DNA from 2 places in the Azospira sp. MPR-E4 genome. Region 1 is predicted to be linked to the other one. Evidence: predicted binding sites of a transcription regulator. Region 1 holds the regulator's gene; the other holds the start of a gene.
The links. The regulator sigma-54, encoded in region 1, starts transcription at its own class of promoters, with help from an activator protein. The targets are predictions, from matches to a motif close to TGGCACGCTTNCTGCTNA.
Positions count from the first base shown of each region.

Region 2: the regulator sigma-54 is predicted to act here: its motif matches at 4,590-4,607, upstream of AC1RTA_RS11095 (hydrogenase small subunit).

Region 1 covers NZ_JBXAST010000016.1:20,708-28,032, reverse strand. Annotated here, with positions in the region: gene AC1RTA_RS07175 (hypothetical protein) at 1-713, opposite strand, end outside; gene AC1RTA_RS07170 (hypothetical protein) at 777-1,592, opposite strand; gene AC1RTA_RS07165 (hypothetical protein) at 1,609-2,280, opposite strand; gene AC1RTA_RS07160 (PsiF family protein) at 2,405-2,719, opposite strand; gene hprK (HPr(Ser) kinase/phosphatase) at 2,765-3,700, opposite strand; gene ptsN (PTS IIA-like nitrogen regulatory protein PtsN) at 3,669-4,154, opposite strand; gene hpf (ribosome hibernation-promoting factor, HPF/YfiA family) at 4,310-4,630, opposite strand; gene AC1RTA_RS07140 (RNA polymerase factor sigma-54) at 4,645-6,123, opposite strand; gene lptB (LPS export ABC transporter ATP-binding protein) at 6,190-6,936, opposite strand; gene recX (recombination regulator RecX) at 7,002-7,325, opposite strand, start outside.
Region 2 covers NZ_JBXAST010000034.1:12,870-20,194, reverse strand. Annotated here, with positions in the region: gene AC1RTA_RS11110 (nickel-dependent hydrogenase large subunit) at 1-1,151, opposite strand, end outside; gene hybB (Ni/Fe-hydrogenase cytochrome b subunit) at 1,173-2,330, opposite strand; gene hybA (hydrogenase 2 operon protein HybA) at 2,344-3,318, opposite strand; gene AC1RTA_RS11095 (hydrogenase small subunit) at 3,321-4,502, opposite strand; gene AC1RTA_RS11090 (hypothetical protein) at 5,003-6,844, shown strand; gene AC1RTA_RS11085 (OmpA family protein) at 6,854-7,325, shown strand, end outside.

The sequences.
Region 1 (7,325 bases):
AAACCCATGACGGAAGTGCCCTTGGATCCCAGCTCCATTTTTTCCTCGGTGTAGCCGGTCGCCACCTGCTCGGTGGTGTTGGCGTTGATCAGCTTGTAGCGCATGCCGACAATCCACACCCCGGTCGCTTCCTGGGTTTTCACGGAACCCACTACCTCCCCGGCCACGGCGCCGCCCCGGCTGTTGGAGGCAATGGCCACCACGTTACCGATGGCCCGGCCGTCAAAGCCCTGCTGGGCCTGGGCCACCGGCTCCGCCTTGAGGATGTCGAACTTGAGAATCCATTTGGTGGTCTTGAATTTGCCCTTCTGCAGCATTTTCCGGGCCTTGGATGGATCACCCATGGTGTAGGCCAGGGTGAACTCGTTGAGCAGGGGACCTAGGTCGGCCCGCTCCAGCACCTTGAAATTGGCCTTGCCCAGTTCCAGTTCGGCGTAGTCGGCGATGTTGTTGGGGCCGAACTTCTGGGTGAAGCTGGCATTGTTGCTCTTGATTTCCCCAGGGATCACGACGATCTGGGGCCCCTTCTTCGCCGCATTGGCGTACTCCACCGGCTTGTACATGGCCTTGTCGGCCATGGCATTGGCCTGATCGGAAGTCGAACTGCCGCAGGTCGCCGACGGGTTGTCGGGATCGCACTTCGACGGATTGGTCTGGCAGGCGGCCAGAACCAGGCCAAAAGAGGAAAGAAGAAGCAGGCGCTGCACACTCATGGAAGACTCCCTGTTTTTATGTACGTATAGGCCGGCCTTGGGCCGGCGCCCCCTAGGGCAGCGTTACTTGTACTTGCTGTCGATTTCCCAGACGTTCTTCTGCACCAGGCGCTGCACCATGCTGTCCAGGGTGAGGCCGCCGGAGGCGCCGGAGGAAACGCCCATCACCGACGAGCCCTTGGCTCCCAGTTCCATTTTTTCCTCGGTATAGCCGGTGGCCACCTGTTCGGTGGTGTTGGCGTCGATGATCTTGTAGCGCATGCCGATGATCCACACCCCGGTGTTTTCCTGGGTCTGCACCGAACCGACCACCGTCTCGCCGACGGCCCCGGCCTGGGCCCCGCCCATGGAGCCGGAGAAGGCGCCGAAGACGCCCAGCAGCTTGCCCACGGAGCGACCGTCGAAGCCCTGCTGGGCCTGGGCCACCTGTTCGGCCTTGAGGATGTCGAACTTGACCACGTATTTGGTGGTCTTGAACTTGCCCTTCTGCAGCAGCTTGCGGGCGGCGCTGGGGTCACCCATGGTGTAGGCCAGGGTGAACTCGTTGAGCAGGGGCCCCATGTCGGAGCGTTCGAGAATCTTGAAGTTGGCCTTGCCCAGTTCCAGTTCGGCGTAGTCGGCGATGTTGTTGGGGCCGTATTTCTGGGTAAAGGAGGCGTTGTTGGACTTCACCTCCCCCGGGATGACCACCAGGGCCGGGCCCTTCTTCGCCGCATTGGCGTACTCCACCGGCTTGTACATGGCCTTGTCGGCCATTTCGTTGGCCTGCTTGGAGGTGTCGCTGCCGGCGGTGGGCGACGGGCTGTCGAAAACCGGCTGGGCATGGGCCGAACCGGCGCAGGCCAGGGCCAGGGCAATGGGGGCGATGTACTGACGCATGAAAGACTCCGTAGGTTTATTTTTTTGGTTTGCCGGCAGCCCGGCAGTAATCGTTGTAGAGCTTGGCCACGACCTCCTCGGCCTGCTCATGGACCAGCTCCAGGGCCATGCCGGCGGTGTCACTGCCGGAATAGGACTCGGCCTTGGCCGTGGCGGTGGAAATGGTGCGGCCGTCCGCCGCCGCCAGGGTGAAATGCATGGTCACATAGACCTCGGGCAGGCGCACCACCGGGTTGTAGGCGGTGCGGGTGGAAACCCCGCCCTTGAGCACGAAAGCGGCGCCCAGCTTGCTGGAAGCGGCCAGGGCCGCGTCCGGGTCGTTGCGGAAATAGGCCTCCATCTCGGCCTGGGCGATGCGGGCCCGCTGCTCCTCGGCGGTGTAGGTCTTCAGGCCCAGGGCCTTCAGCTTCTGGTTGATCACGGCGGCATGGCGGCCGTATTTGCTGCCCTGCAGCTGGTAGCCGTCGGCCGTCTGGTCGGCCAGGGCCACCAGGATGCCCTGGTTGCGCAATGCCGCCTTGCAGGGTACGGCCAGATGCTGGGCGATGCGGCCGCGGCGGCCCTCCTCCTCGGCAGCACCCTGCTTCTCGTCCTCGGCAAAACTGAAGGCCCGGGCGCCGCCGGTTGCCGCCAGCAGCAGGCCGCAGCAGAGCAGGCGGGAAGCGGCACGCAGGGGGGCAGGCTTCATCTCGGGGCTCCAGGGAAAGTCCCCGGCATCAACGCCGGGGCAGGTGGAATGGGGCAGGCCATTCTGTCAAAAAAAATGCCAGCCTTCAATCGGCTGGCATTTTTGCGGGAAGTCCGCCCCGGGCTTACTTGGCAGCCTGGCTGTCGGCTTCGCACTTCTTGATGAAGGAGGCCTTGGCGGCACCGGCCAGCTTCTTCTCCGCGGCCTTGGACTGGCACTCCGCATTGGCGGCGGGAGCATCGGCGGTCTTGCCGGAGAGGCAGGTCTTCATGAATCCCTTGCGCTCGTCGCCCTTGAGGCCCTTCTCGCCGGCTTCCTTGTTGCAGTTCTTCATGCGCTCCTGCTGGGGCGTCGGCGCTTTGGCCGCGTCGGCGGCGCCGGCAACGGGAGCCAGGCCGATACAGGCCAGGGAAAACAGGGCTAGCAGCATCTTTTTCATGGTGTCTCCGTCAGTGGTCAGGCAGGGCTTACCACTATGCGTTCGTCAAATATCGTCGTCAAGCAGCAGCTTCTGCTGCCGGGTGATGAATTCCTGCATGTTGTCGATGCCGCGCAGCTGCAGGATGCTGTTGCGCACCGCCGCCTCCAGCAGCACCGCCAGGTTGCGCCCGGCAGCCACCGGAATGACCACCTTGCGCACGGCCACGCCGAGGATCTCCTGGGTCTGGGCATCCAGGGGCAGGCGCGGCGCATCCACCCCGGCCACCGGCTTTTGCAGGTGCACGATCAGCTTTAGCTTCATTTTCCGCCGGGAGGCGGTCTCGCCGAAGATGGTGCGGATATTGAGCAGGCCCAGGCCCCGCACTTCGAGGAAGTCCCGCAGCATGCCAGGGCAACGGCCCTCGATGGTGGCGGGAGCGATGCGGGCCAGTTCCACCACGTCGTCGGCGACCAGACCGTGGCCCCGGGAAATCAGTTCCAGGGCCAGTTCGGACTTGCCGACGCCGGAATCGCCGGTGATGAGGACGCCCATGCCCAGCACGTCCATGAAGACGCCATGCACCGACACCGTGTCCGCCAGGCGGCGGGAGAGGTAGATGCGCAGCAGGTCGATCACGGCCGAGCAGGGTTTGGCGGTGGTGAACAGGGGCGTGCCGGTGCTCTCGCAGCCCTCCAGCACGGCCGGCAGCACTTCCAGGCCCTCGGCGACGATGACGGCAGGGGGCTGGGCGGCGAAAATTTCGTTCATCTGCGCCTTGAGGCGCTCAGGATTGACGCGGCTCAGCCACTGGTACTCGGCGGCGCCGATGACCTGCAGGCGTTCCGGGTGGATCAGGTTGAGGTGGCCGACCACGTCGGCGCCGTAGTTGCCCCGCTCCCGGATCTCGATGGAGCGTTCGGCACCCTGGGCCGCGACCCAGGTCAGGGACAGCTTGTCCTGGTGGTCCTCAAACAGCTGGCTGATGGAGATTTGCCGCATGGTTCCCCCAGTCGGTGAACAGGCGGTGGGCGTCGTCGGTGTTGTCGCAGGCGCCCAGGGCCTCGCGGAAGGCCCGGTCGGAGAAACGCTGGGCCAGCTCGGAAAGAATCTGCAGATGCTGCTCGGTGGCCTGTTCCGGCACCAGCAGCACGAACATCAGGCCGACGGGCTTGCCATCGGGGGAATCGAAAGGCACCGGGGCGGACAGGCGCATGAAGGCGCCGGCGGCTTCCTTGAGCCCCTTGATGCGGCCGTGGGGAATGGCAACCCCCTGGCCCAGGCCGGTGGAACCGAGTTTTTCCCGGGCGAAGAGGCTGTCGAAAACCGTGGCCCGGGCGATGCCCAGGTTGTTCTCGAACAGCAGTCCGGCCTGCTCGAATGCCCGCTTCTTGCTGCTGGCTTCGAGGTCCAGCAGGATGTGGGCGGGAGGGAGGAGTTTGGCGATCAGATCCATGGGGCGGGAACCTTCCCCGAACAGCGGGATGGCGGCGGCAGGGCCGGTTGGAGACTGGGATTCAGGCAGGATACCTGGCGAAAAGTGGCGGGATCATAACGGAAAACGACCCCGCCGCCTATGCCTTTCATCCCAGTCCCGGAGAGGGAATCAGATCACTCTTCGATGTGATTCTTGATGGTGTCGCGGTGGTGATCCTGGGCCTTCTGCTTGTACTTCTGCACCTGGCGGTCCAGCTTGTCGATCAGGGTGTCCACGGCGGCATACAGGTCGGCATCCTCGGCATCCACGTGGATGTCCTTGCCGGGCACGCGCACGGTGACTTCAGCCTTCTGCTTCAGCTTTTCCACGGTGAGGATGACGTTGACGTCGATGACGCTGTCGAAGTGACGCGTAACCCGCTCCAGCTTGGCAGTGACGTAGTCGCGGATCGCCGGGGTGACTTCCAGGTGATGTCCGGTGATGTGCAGGTTCATGGCTCGCTCCTTTTTTAGATGGACTTGCGTAGGTTGGCCGGCGAAATGTTGAGCGCTTCTCTGTATTTTGCAATGGTTCGACGCGCCACAACAATGCCTTGTTGGCCAAGAATTTCGGATATTTGACTGTCCGAAAGGGGTTTTTTGGGGTCTTCGGCCGCCACCAGCTGCTTGATCAGGGCCCGGATGGCGGTGGCCGAACAGGCGCCCCCCGTATCCGTGGCCACGTGGCTGCCGAAGAAATACTTGAGTTCGAAAATGCCCCGGGGGGTGGCCATGTACTTCTGGGTGGTCACCCGGGAAACGGTGGATTCGTGCAGGCCCAGGGTTTCGGCGATTTCCCGCAGTACCAGGGGACGCATGGCCACCTCGCCGTGTTCGAAGAACTGGCGCTGGCGGTCCAGGATGGCCTGGGACACGCGCAGGATGGTGTCGAAACGCTGCTGCACGTTCTTGATCAGCCAGCGGGCCTCCTGCAGCTGGCCGGAGAGGCTGGAGCCGCGCTGCTTGGAGAGGATCTCGGCGTAGAGCCGGTTGATGCGCAGGCGCGGGTAGGCGTCCGGATTGATGCTGGCGGTCCACTGGTTGCGCACCTTCTTCACCACCACGTCCGGGGTGATGTAGCGGGCATCCAGGGGCGCGTACTGGGCGCCGGGCCGGGGGTTGAGGCTCTTCACCAGGTTGGTGACGGCGCGCAGGCGCTCGTCGTCGCAGCCCAGCAGCTTCTTCAGCTTGGTGAAGTCCCGGCCGGCCAGCAGTTCCAGATGATGGCGCACCAGCTTCAGGGCCTGGTCCCGCACCTCGTCGGCCGGCAGGGCTTCCAGCTGCAGGGCCAGGCATTCGCCCGGAGTGCGGGCGCCGACACCGGTCGGGTCCAGGTGCTGCAGGTGGCGCAGGGCGATCTGCAGGTCGTCCAGGTCGATTTCCAGCTCTTCCGGCAGGGCTTCCTGCAGCTCCTCCAGGGGCTGGGTCAGGTAGCCGTCCTCGTCCAGAGCCTCGATCAGGAAGCTGACCAGCTGCCGGTCCCGCTCGGAGAGCTGCATCAGGCCCAGCTGCCAGTTGAGGTGGTCGCGCAGGGAGGTGTTGGCGGCCTGCACTTCCTGGAAGTCGGAATCCTCGTCCTCGTCGCGGGAGGCGGAAGGGTAGCTGCCTTCGGCAAACCAGTCCTCGCCCTCGCCCAGGCTGTCCCGGCTGTCGTCCCGGACTTCTTCGGGGCCGTGACTGTCGGCGCCTTCACCGGATTCGCCGCTATCGCCTTCCCGCGGGCCTTCGGCAGCGGCCTCGGCCGTACTGCCGGCGTATTCGCCTTCGCTCCCGCTGTAGGAGGGCTCGTAGTTCTCGTCCTCGCGCTCCAGCAGGGGGTTTTCCAGCAGATACTTCTCCAACTCCTGCTCCAGCTCGAGCGTCGACAGCTGCAGCAGCCGGATGGACTGCTGCAGCTGTGGCGTCAGGGCCAGGTGCTGCGAGAGTTTGAGTTGGAGGGTTGGTTTCATGGACCCGGGGCCGAAGGGGCCGGCGGCAATGAGCGGGTTGAGGGAAAGACTCGGAGACTGGGCTCGTCAGAGACGGAAGCTCTCGCCCAGATATACTTTTCGGACGTCTTCATTATAAACGATCTCATCCGGGCGGCCAGACGCCAGCACCCGGCCCTCATTGATGATGTAGGCCCGGTCGCAGATGCCCAGGGTCTCACGCACGTTGTGGTCGGTGATGAGCACGCCGATGCTGCGGTCCTTGAGGAAACGGATGATCTTCTGGATTTCCAGCACGGCGATGGGGTCCACGCCGGCGAAGGGCTCATCCAGCAGGATGAAACGGGGAGAGGTGGCCAGGGCCCGGGCGATTTCCACCCGGCGGCGCTCGCCACCGGACAGGGCGGCGGCATTGGAAGCGCGAATGTGGCCGATGTGCAGCTCTTCCAGCAGTTCCTCCAGGCGCAGGTCGATCTCGTGCTTGGGCAGCTTCTGCAGTTCCAGCACGGCGCGGATGTTCTCCTCCACGTTGAGCTTGCGGAAGACGGAAGCCTCCTGGGGCAGGTAGGAAATGCCCAGATGGGCCCGCTTGTGGATGGGGAAGTGGGTCACTTCCTGATTCTGCAGCTGGATGGAGCCGCCGTCGGAGGGCACCAGGCCGACGATCATGTAGAAACAGGTGGTCTTGCCGGCACCGTTGGGGCCCAGCAGGCCCACCACCTCACCGCTGCCCACCTCGAAGGACACGTCATGCACCACGGTGCGGGACTTGTAGCGCTTTTTCAGGTTGTTGGCGGAAAGCTTGGCGATGAGGTCGGGGTTCTGCTCGGACATGGGCTATCGGATTCTATGAATGCGGGGGCGTAAAGGCATTGTGCCAGAGGTGTCGCCCGGGGGTTCTACCAGTCGCTGCCGGACTCGTCGTCCCAGCCGCCCTGCAGCACCTGGCGGACGGTGGCGGCGGCAAAGCCGCGGCTGAGGAGGAAGCGGGTCTGTTTGGCCCGCTCGGCCAGATCGGCGGGCAGGGCGGCGAATTTCTTCTGCCACACCTGGCGCGCCCGTTCCAGCTCGCTGCCGCCCTGGGCCAGGGCCGCGGCGACGGTTTCCTCGGCCACGCCCTTCTGCCGCAGCTCCTGGGCCAGCCGGGCATCGCCGTAGCGGCGGGCGCGGATGGCGACCCTTTCACTGGCATAGCGGGCATCGGAAAGCTGGCGGCGGGCCGC
Region 2 (7,325 bases), on a different contig from region 1:
AGGGGGCCGACCTGGGCGGGCTTGCCGTAGAAGGTGGGGGACTTCAGCCAGGAATACTTGCCCTCGTCCTGGAAGTCCGTGTAGTTCGGCGTGGTCTCGCCCTTGTAGGGGTGCAGGGTGGCGTTGTCGCCGTCCTTGTAGGAGTACCAGGCGTGCTTGACGGCCTCGGAGACGCCGGCCTCGAAGTACTTGTCGCCGAACTGGGTGATGGGCTTGAAGGTGCCGAGGTCGGCGTTCTGGATGTAGCCGCCGGGCAGGGCGAACTGGGTGCCCTTGCCGTCCAGGGGCAGGTCGGGCACGGACAGGTAGTCCACGATGCCGCGGCCGATCTTGGTCCACTCGGGGTAATGGGCGCCGACCACGGCCACGTCGGGCAGGTACACCTGCTTGACGAACTCGTCCAGCTTTTCGATCCATTCCTTCACCGCCAGCAGGCGTTCCACCGTCAGCACGGACTGGGAATCCACCGCCAGGGGGTTGGCCACGCCGCCCACGGCCACGTTCTGGATGTGGGGGGACTTGGAACCGAGGACGGAAACGATCTTGGAGGCAAAGCGCTGGATTTCCAGGGCCTGCAGGTAGTGGGCCACGGCGATCAGGTTCACTTCCGGCGGCAGCTTCATGGCCGGGTGGCCCCAGTAGCCGTTGGTGAAGATGCCGAGCTGGCCGGTCTTGACGAAGCCGGCGATCTTTTCCTTGACCTTGCGGAACTCGTGCTTGCCGTTGCGGTTCCACGGCGAGAGGCTCTCGGCCAGGGCGGAAGCCTTGTCCGGGTCGGCCTGCAGGGCGGAGACCACATCCACCCAGTCGAGGGCAGAGAGGTGATAGAAATGCACGATGGAGTCGTGCAGGTTGTGGGCGGTGATGATCATGTTGCGGATGTACTGGGCATTCACCGGAATTTCCAGCTTCAGCGCATCTTCCACGGCCCGCACCGAACAGATGGCGTGGACGGTGGTGCACACGCCGCAGATGCGCTGGGTGATGGCCCAGGCGTCGCGGGGGTCGCGGCCGATGAGGATGTTCTCCACACCGCGCCACATCTGGCCGGAAGACCAGGCCTTGGTCACCTTGCCGCCATTCACTTCCACGTCCACCCGCAGGTGGCCTTCGATGCGGGTCACCGGATCGATCGTTACGCGCTTGGTCATTTTGGGTTTCTCCTTGAATTCTTAGTGTGCAGCAGCGTCTTCCGCGGCCAAGACCGGGAAGCGGCGGGTGATGACGATGTAGCCGAAGACCTCGATGGCAAACATGCCGAAGGTGACCAGCATTTCGGGGACGGAGGGGAAGTAGTGCCAGCCGTCGCCGGTCTCGTAACCCACCAGGTAGGAATTGATGCGCAGCAGGACGCCGCCCAGCATCAGCAGCACGGCGCCGACGAAGAGGCGGGCCGGGTTGCGGCGGGAAGTCTCCTTGCCCAGCAGCGCCAGGGGGGCGATGAAGCAGGCCATCTCGAGCCAGAACATGAGGGCCTGCAGGCTGCCCTCGAAGGCCCGGGGCAAGGCGCCGCGGACTACCAGGTCGCCCACCCGCACCACCAGGAACACCGCCAGCATGCCCAGCATGACCTTGGACAGAGGCGTCAGGATGTGGGTCTCCATCTGGCGGCGGAAGCCGGCGGCGGCCATGCAGGATTCAAAGAGAATCACGGCGTAGCCGATGGTGATGGCGGAAAGCAGGTAGATCAGCGGCAGGGCCATGGACTGCCACAGGGGATGCACCTGGGTGCCCATCACCACCAGCAGGGAGCCGAGGGAGGACTGGTGCATCATGGGCAGCACGGTGCCCAGGGCGATGAAGAAGAACATCACCTTGTTCAGCTTCTTGCGCTTCTCGTGCATGCCCCACTTTTCCATGAAGGTGGGGGAAAACTCGATCCACATCACCACGATGTAGAGGGAGATGCAAAGGGCCACTTCGAACATCACCGAGTTGGCCGAGGCGTAGCCCGGGGTCAGGATGTGCCAGAAGTTCCACCAGCGGCCCAGGTCGAAGATGACGCCGACGCCGGCCAGGGTATAGCCGAAGAGGGAGGCCAGCAGGGCCGGGCGTACCAGGGGATGGTATTCGCCCCTGTTGAAGATGTAGACCAGCATGGCCACGGAGAAGCCGCCACAGGCGAAGGCGGAACCGATGACCACGTCGCCCACCACCCACAGGCCCCAGGGGTAGCCGTCGTTGAGGTTGGTGACGGCGCCCAGGCCGAAGACGAAACGGACCAGGATGATGGCCAGGGCCACCACGATCAGGGTCGCCGCGGTGAGGGTCACCGGGGTCAGCAGCTTGCCGCCGACGGGGGTGGGTGCAGCGTGTTGTTGTGCAGACATTGCGATCTCTCCCTTACAGCTCGTCGTCGTCAGGCTTGACGTTGCGCTTGGCGAAATAGGTCATCATGCCGAGCACCGCCAGGGGCATCACCAGCCCGCCGTAGAGCGTGTGTTGCAGGGTTTCCGACTTGGAGGAGGCGGAACGCTCGGGCAGGGGCTTGTGGCCCACCTTCTCGAAGGGCACGGCGGACAGCTTGATCACCTGGGTGCCGCCCACTTCCTTCTCGCCATAGACGTGCTGCACGTAATGGCCCACCACGTTTTCGTAGCTCTGGTCCTTGCCCCCCAGCTGGCCGCGCTGGAACACGGTCTTGGTGCCGGGTTTGAGGGAGAGGCGGCGTTCGGCCTCGGCCTTGAGGTCCGACACCTTGCCGTAGAGGGTGGCGCCGGTGGGGCAGACCTCGGCACAGGCGGCGTACTTGCCTTCCGGCAGGCGATGGCGGCACAGCTCGCACTTGCCGATCTTGCCGGTGGCGGAGGAGTAGTCGTACTTGGGAATGCCGAAGGGACAGGCGGCAACGCAGTAACGGCAGCCGATGCAGGCGTCGGCGTCGTAGCCGACGATGCCGGTGACCGGGTCCTTAGTCATGGCCGACACCGGGCAGGCCGAGACGCAGGAGGGATCGTTGCAGTGCAGGCAGGAGGTCTTCATGAAGGCATAGCCGTTGTCCGAATCGTCCTTCGTCTCCATGGTGCCGCTGCGGAACATCTTGATGACGTTGAAGGTCTTGGCAGTGGTATCCAGGGGCGTATCCCACAGCTGTTCAGGCGTGGAGAACTCCGCCGGGTTGCCATTGACCTCCTTGCAGGCGGCGACGCAGGCCTTGCAGCCGACGCACAGGGTGGCGTCGTAGAGCAGGCCCAGGGCGCCCTCGGGCTGGGGATTGTTGTCCCGGGCGCAGGCCGGGCCACTCACCGAAACGGAGACCGCAGCCGCGGCTGCGCCCCCCGCCAGCGTCCCTTTCAGGAAATTGCGACGGGAAGTCATGGTCACACCTTCTCGGCGGGTTTCTGTTCGGAAGACTGCTTGGCCTTCTCGGCCTCCTCGGCGGCGTGGGAGAGACCCAGGTTCTTCGCCACCATGGCCCCGGCCCCGGCGGCGGCCCCGGCCACGGCAGCCAGCACGGCGGCGGCCCCGAGGGAGGCGCCCTTGCCCTGTTCCTCGACGATGCGCGGGAAGGAGGCGGGCGGGGCGTAGGTCATGACCTTGGCGGTCTGGTGGATGGGTTTCTGGAAGCCCACGCCCTGCTCCGTACAGCCGATGCAGGGGTGGCCGCAGGCCACGGGCCAGGTGCCGGCGCCGGCGTCGCCGAAGAGGATGGTGGGACAGTTGGCGTAGGTCTCGGGACCCTTGCAGCCCAGCTTGTACAGGCAGTAGCCCTTGCGGTGCCCTTCGTCGCCGAACTCCATGGCAAAGCGGCCGGCGTCGAAGTGGGCGCGGCGCTCGCAGTTCTCGTGCACCAGGCGGGAATAGGCGAACTTGGGACGGCCCAGCTCATCCACCGGCGGCAGCTGGCCGAAGGTGAGGAAGTGCACCACGGTGGAAAGGAAGTTGTAGGGGTTGGGCGGACAGCCGGGAATGGTCACCACCGGCTTGTCGATGATCTTGTTCACCCCCACGGCCCCGGTGGGGTTCGGGTCGGTGGAAGGCATGCCGCCCCAGGAGGCACAGGAGCCGATGGCGATGATGGCGGCGGCGTCGGTGGCGCATTCCTTGACGATGTCGATGGCGGTCTTGCCGCCCACCTTGCAGTAGATGCCGCCATCCTTGGTCGGGATGGCCCCTTCCACCACCAGCAGGTACTGGCCCTTGTTGGCCTTCATGGCGGCCTGCTTGGCGGCCTCGATCTGGTGGCCGGCGGCGGCGAAGAGGGTCTCGTGGTAGTCGAGGGAGATGACGTCGAGAATCAGCTTCTCGATGGTGGGATGCTCGGCCCGCAGCATGGATTCGGTACAGCCGGTACATTCCTGGAAGTGCAGCCAGATGACGGAGGGACGCTTCTTCACCGCCACCGCCTCGGCCACCGCGGCCTCGGCCCCGGCCGGCAGGCCCAGGGTGGCGGCCATGGCCGTACAGAACTGGAGGAATTCCCGGCGGCCCATTTCCAGGCGCTTGGCCGCCTCGATGACGTGCTCGTGGATTTCCAGGGACTGGAGTTTTTGCTCTTGCATGGCCTCACCCTCGGTCTGTTGCCCCGTTCCCACGGGGCTATTTGCATGGTTGCGCGGGGATCGCCGCGCCCTTATTGGGGTGGGACGATTACAAGAACCGTGCCAGACAGGGCAAAACCATAACAATCAAGCAGCTACGGAACTCGCGTGAAATGGCGTTTCATAAAGTTGTAAACCTTGCGACGTCACAAAGCCGACACCTGGAAACTTTCTTTCCACTCTGCAAAGATGACAGATGCAAACAGTTCCCACCCAGGCCCTGGCGACGACCACCTCGGACACCCCCTGCCGCCGGGGCAGGCGGCAAGCGCCTCCCGGCCATGCCATGGCTGGAGACCAGGAACGGCGCCAGCCTCCAGCCACCCCAAACCCGCATCAATCCCGGACCCGCACCGCTCCCCCGCTGCGGCAGCGGAGGCCACCGGCAGCAGCGCCGGGCCGGGGTGCTAGAATCCGGGCTCGTTGCCGCCTTTGCCGACCACCCTGACCCGCCGGGCCCGATGCCTTCCTCCCTCACTTCCCTCCTCGCCGCCACCGACATTCCGGGCCACATGCTGGTCATCGCCCTGCTCCTGGCGGCCATCTGCACCGGTTTCATCTTCCGCTTCGTCCTGCCCGCCCTGGGCCTGGGCCGCCTCTTCCGCCGCACCATCGGGCAGCTGGAGCAGCTGCGGGAGAGCGGCGGCAACCCAGATCCCCAGCAGATCGGCCGCGACATCATGGGCGCCCCGCCCCTGGCCCACCTGTGGCGCGAATACGCCCAGACCCTGCACCCGACCCGCACCGAGGCCGGCCCCCGCTGGCGCGCCACGGCCCTGGCGGAAAGCTTCCTCACCGAACAGGCCCTGGTGGATACGCCCCTGCGGGCCGAGTTCTACAAGCACCTGCCGGGCATCCTCACCGGCATCGGCATCCTCGGCACCTTTTCCGGCCTCATCGTCGGCCTCACCCACTTCGAGGTTTCCGCCAGCGCCGACGTGGTGCGGGGCAGCCTCAGGGAGCTGATCCAGGGCGTCGGCCACGCCTTCAAGATTTCCGCCATCGCCATCGGCCTGGCCATGCTCCTCACCTGGGTCGAAAAATCCCTGGTGGTGGCCCGCTACCGCCAGGTGGAACGCCTCAACCAGCTCATCGACAGTCTCTTCGACACCGGCATCGGCGAGGAATACCTGGCCCGCCTGGTGGGCGCCAGCGAGGGCGCCGCCCAGCAGGCGGCACAACAGGCCGCCCAGCTGCGCCAGGCCCTGGTGGCGGAAATGCGCCAGGCCATGGCCAGCCTGCTGGAGCAGCAGCAACAGGCCGGCCAGCGCCAGCTGGAGAACATGACGGCGGGCCTGGCCGGCGCCGTCGGCGACAGCATCCGCGCGCCCCTGGAGCGCCTGACCCAGACCCTGGAACGGATGGAGGCCCAGCAGGGCAAGGCAGTGGCCGGCGGCATCAGCCAGGCCCTGGACGGCCTGCTGGGCAATGTGGGCCAGCAGATCGGCGAACAGCTGGGACGCCAGGAGCGGGAGGCGGAGCAGCGCCAGGAGCGCCTGCTGCAAAGCCTGGAAGCCACCGGCCAGCGTTTCGAGGCCAGCAGCCAGCGTCTGGAAAAAGCCATCCAGGAATCCATGGCCCAGCTGGCCGGCCAGCTCGCCCAGCAGGTGGCCGGCGTCTCCGAGGCCATCGGCGGCGGCCAGCAGGCCCAGCAGGAGCGCCTGACGGAGCAGACCGACAAGCTCATGGGCAAGGTGGCAGGCCATCTGCAGGGGGTCACCACGGAACTGAAAAATGCCGCCGCCACCCTGGAAGGCTGCGTCGCCAGCTTCAACCGGGCCGGCAGCCAGGCCATGGGCCAGCTCAGCGCCGGCGCCGAAGCCGTGCAACTGGCCTGCGGCGGTTTCGCCGCCGCCGGGCGCAGCTTCGACCACACCGCCCAGACCGTGGCCGAGGCCGGGCGTGCCATCCAGAGCGCCGCCGGCAGCCTGGCCGCCGCCAGCGCCGGCAACGGCCAGCTGCTGGAACAGCAGCACAAGGTCGGCGCCAGCCTGCGGGAGCTGCTGCAGGAAGTGCAGGGCACGGTGGCCCTGGCCCAGCGGGAGGCCGCCCTCAACAGCGAGGTGGTGGGCCGCCTGGAAAGCGCCGCCCAGTCCCTCGCCCGGGCCGAGCAGCGTGCCGACGTCTATCTGCAGGGCGTCAGCGAGGTCCTGGCCAAGGCCCACGGCGCCTTCGCCGACAACGTGGAGCGTTCCCTCAAGGCCGGCAACGCCCAGTTCCAGCGGGAGCTGGCCGAGGCCGTGGGCTACCTGAAGGACGCCATCGAACACCTGGGCGACGTCCTCGCCGACGGCAAGGGCTAAGCCGCCGCCATGATCGGACTCCTGCCCGGCAAGCGCCGCGCCCGCCGCGAGGAAGGGGAAAAGCCCTTCTGGATTTCCTTTTCCGACCTCATGTCGGGCCTCATGGTGCTGTTCCTGGTGGCCATGACCGTGGCCCTGCTGGCGGTCACCCACGAGATTTCCGAAAGCGAGCGGGAAAAGACCCGGCGCGAGGAAGATATCCGGGAGGTGCTGCAGCGGGTGCGGGACATGACCCGGGACTTCCCCGGCGTCACCCTGCGCGGCCAGTCCGTGGACTTCGGCGAACGGGCCCGCTTCGACACCAACAGCCACAAGCTCTCCGCCGAGCAGGCCCGCCTGCTGCGGCAACTGGTGCCGAAGATCCTGGCCCTGGCCCGGGACCCGGTGGCCGGCAAATGGCTGAAACAGATCGTGGTCGAGGGCTTCGCCGACGCCCGGGGCAGCTACCTGTACAACCTCAATCTCAGCCTGCAGCGCTCGG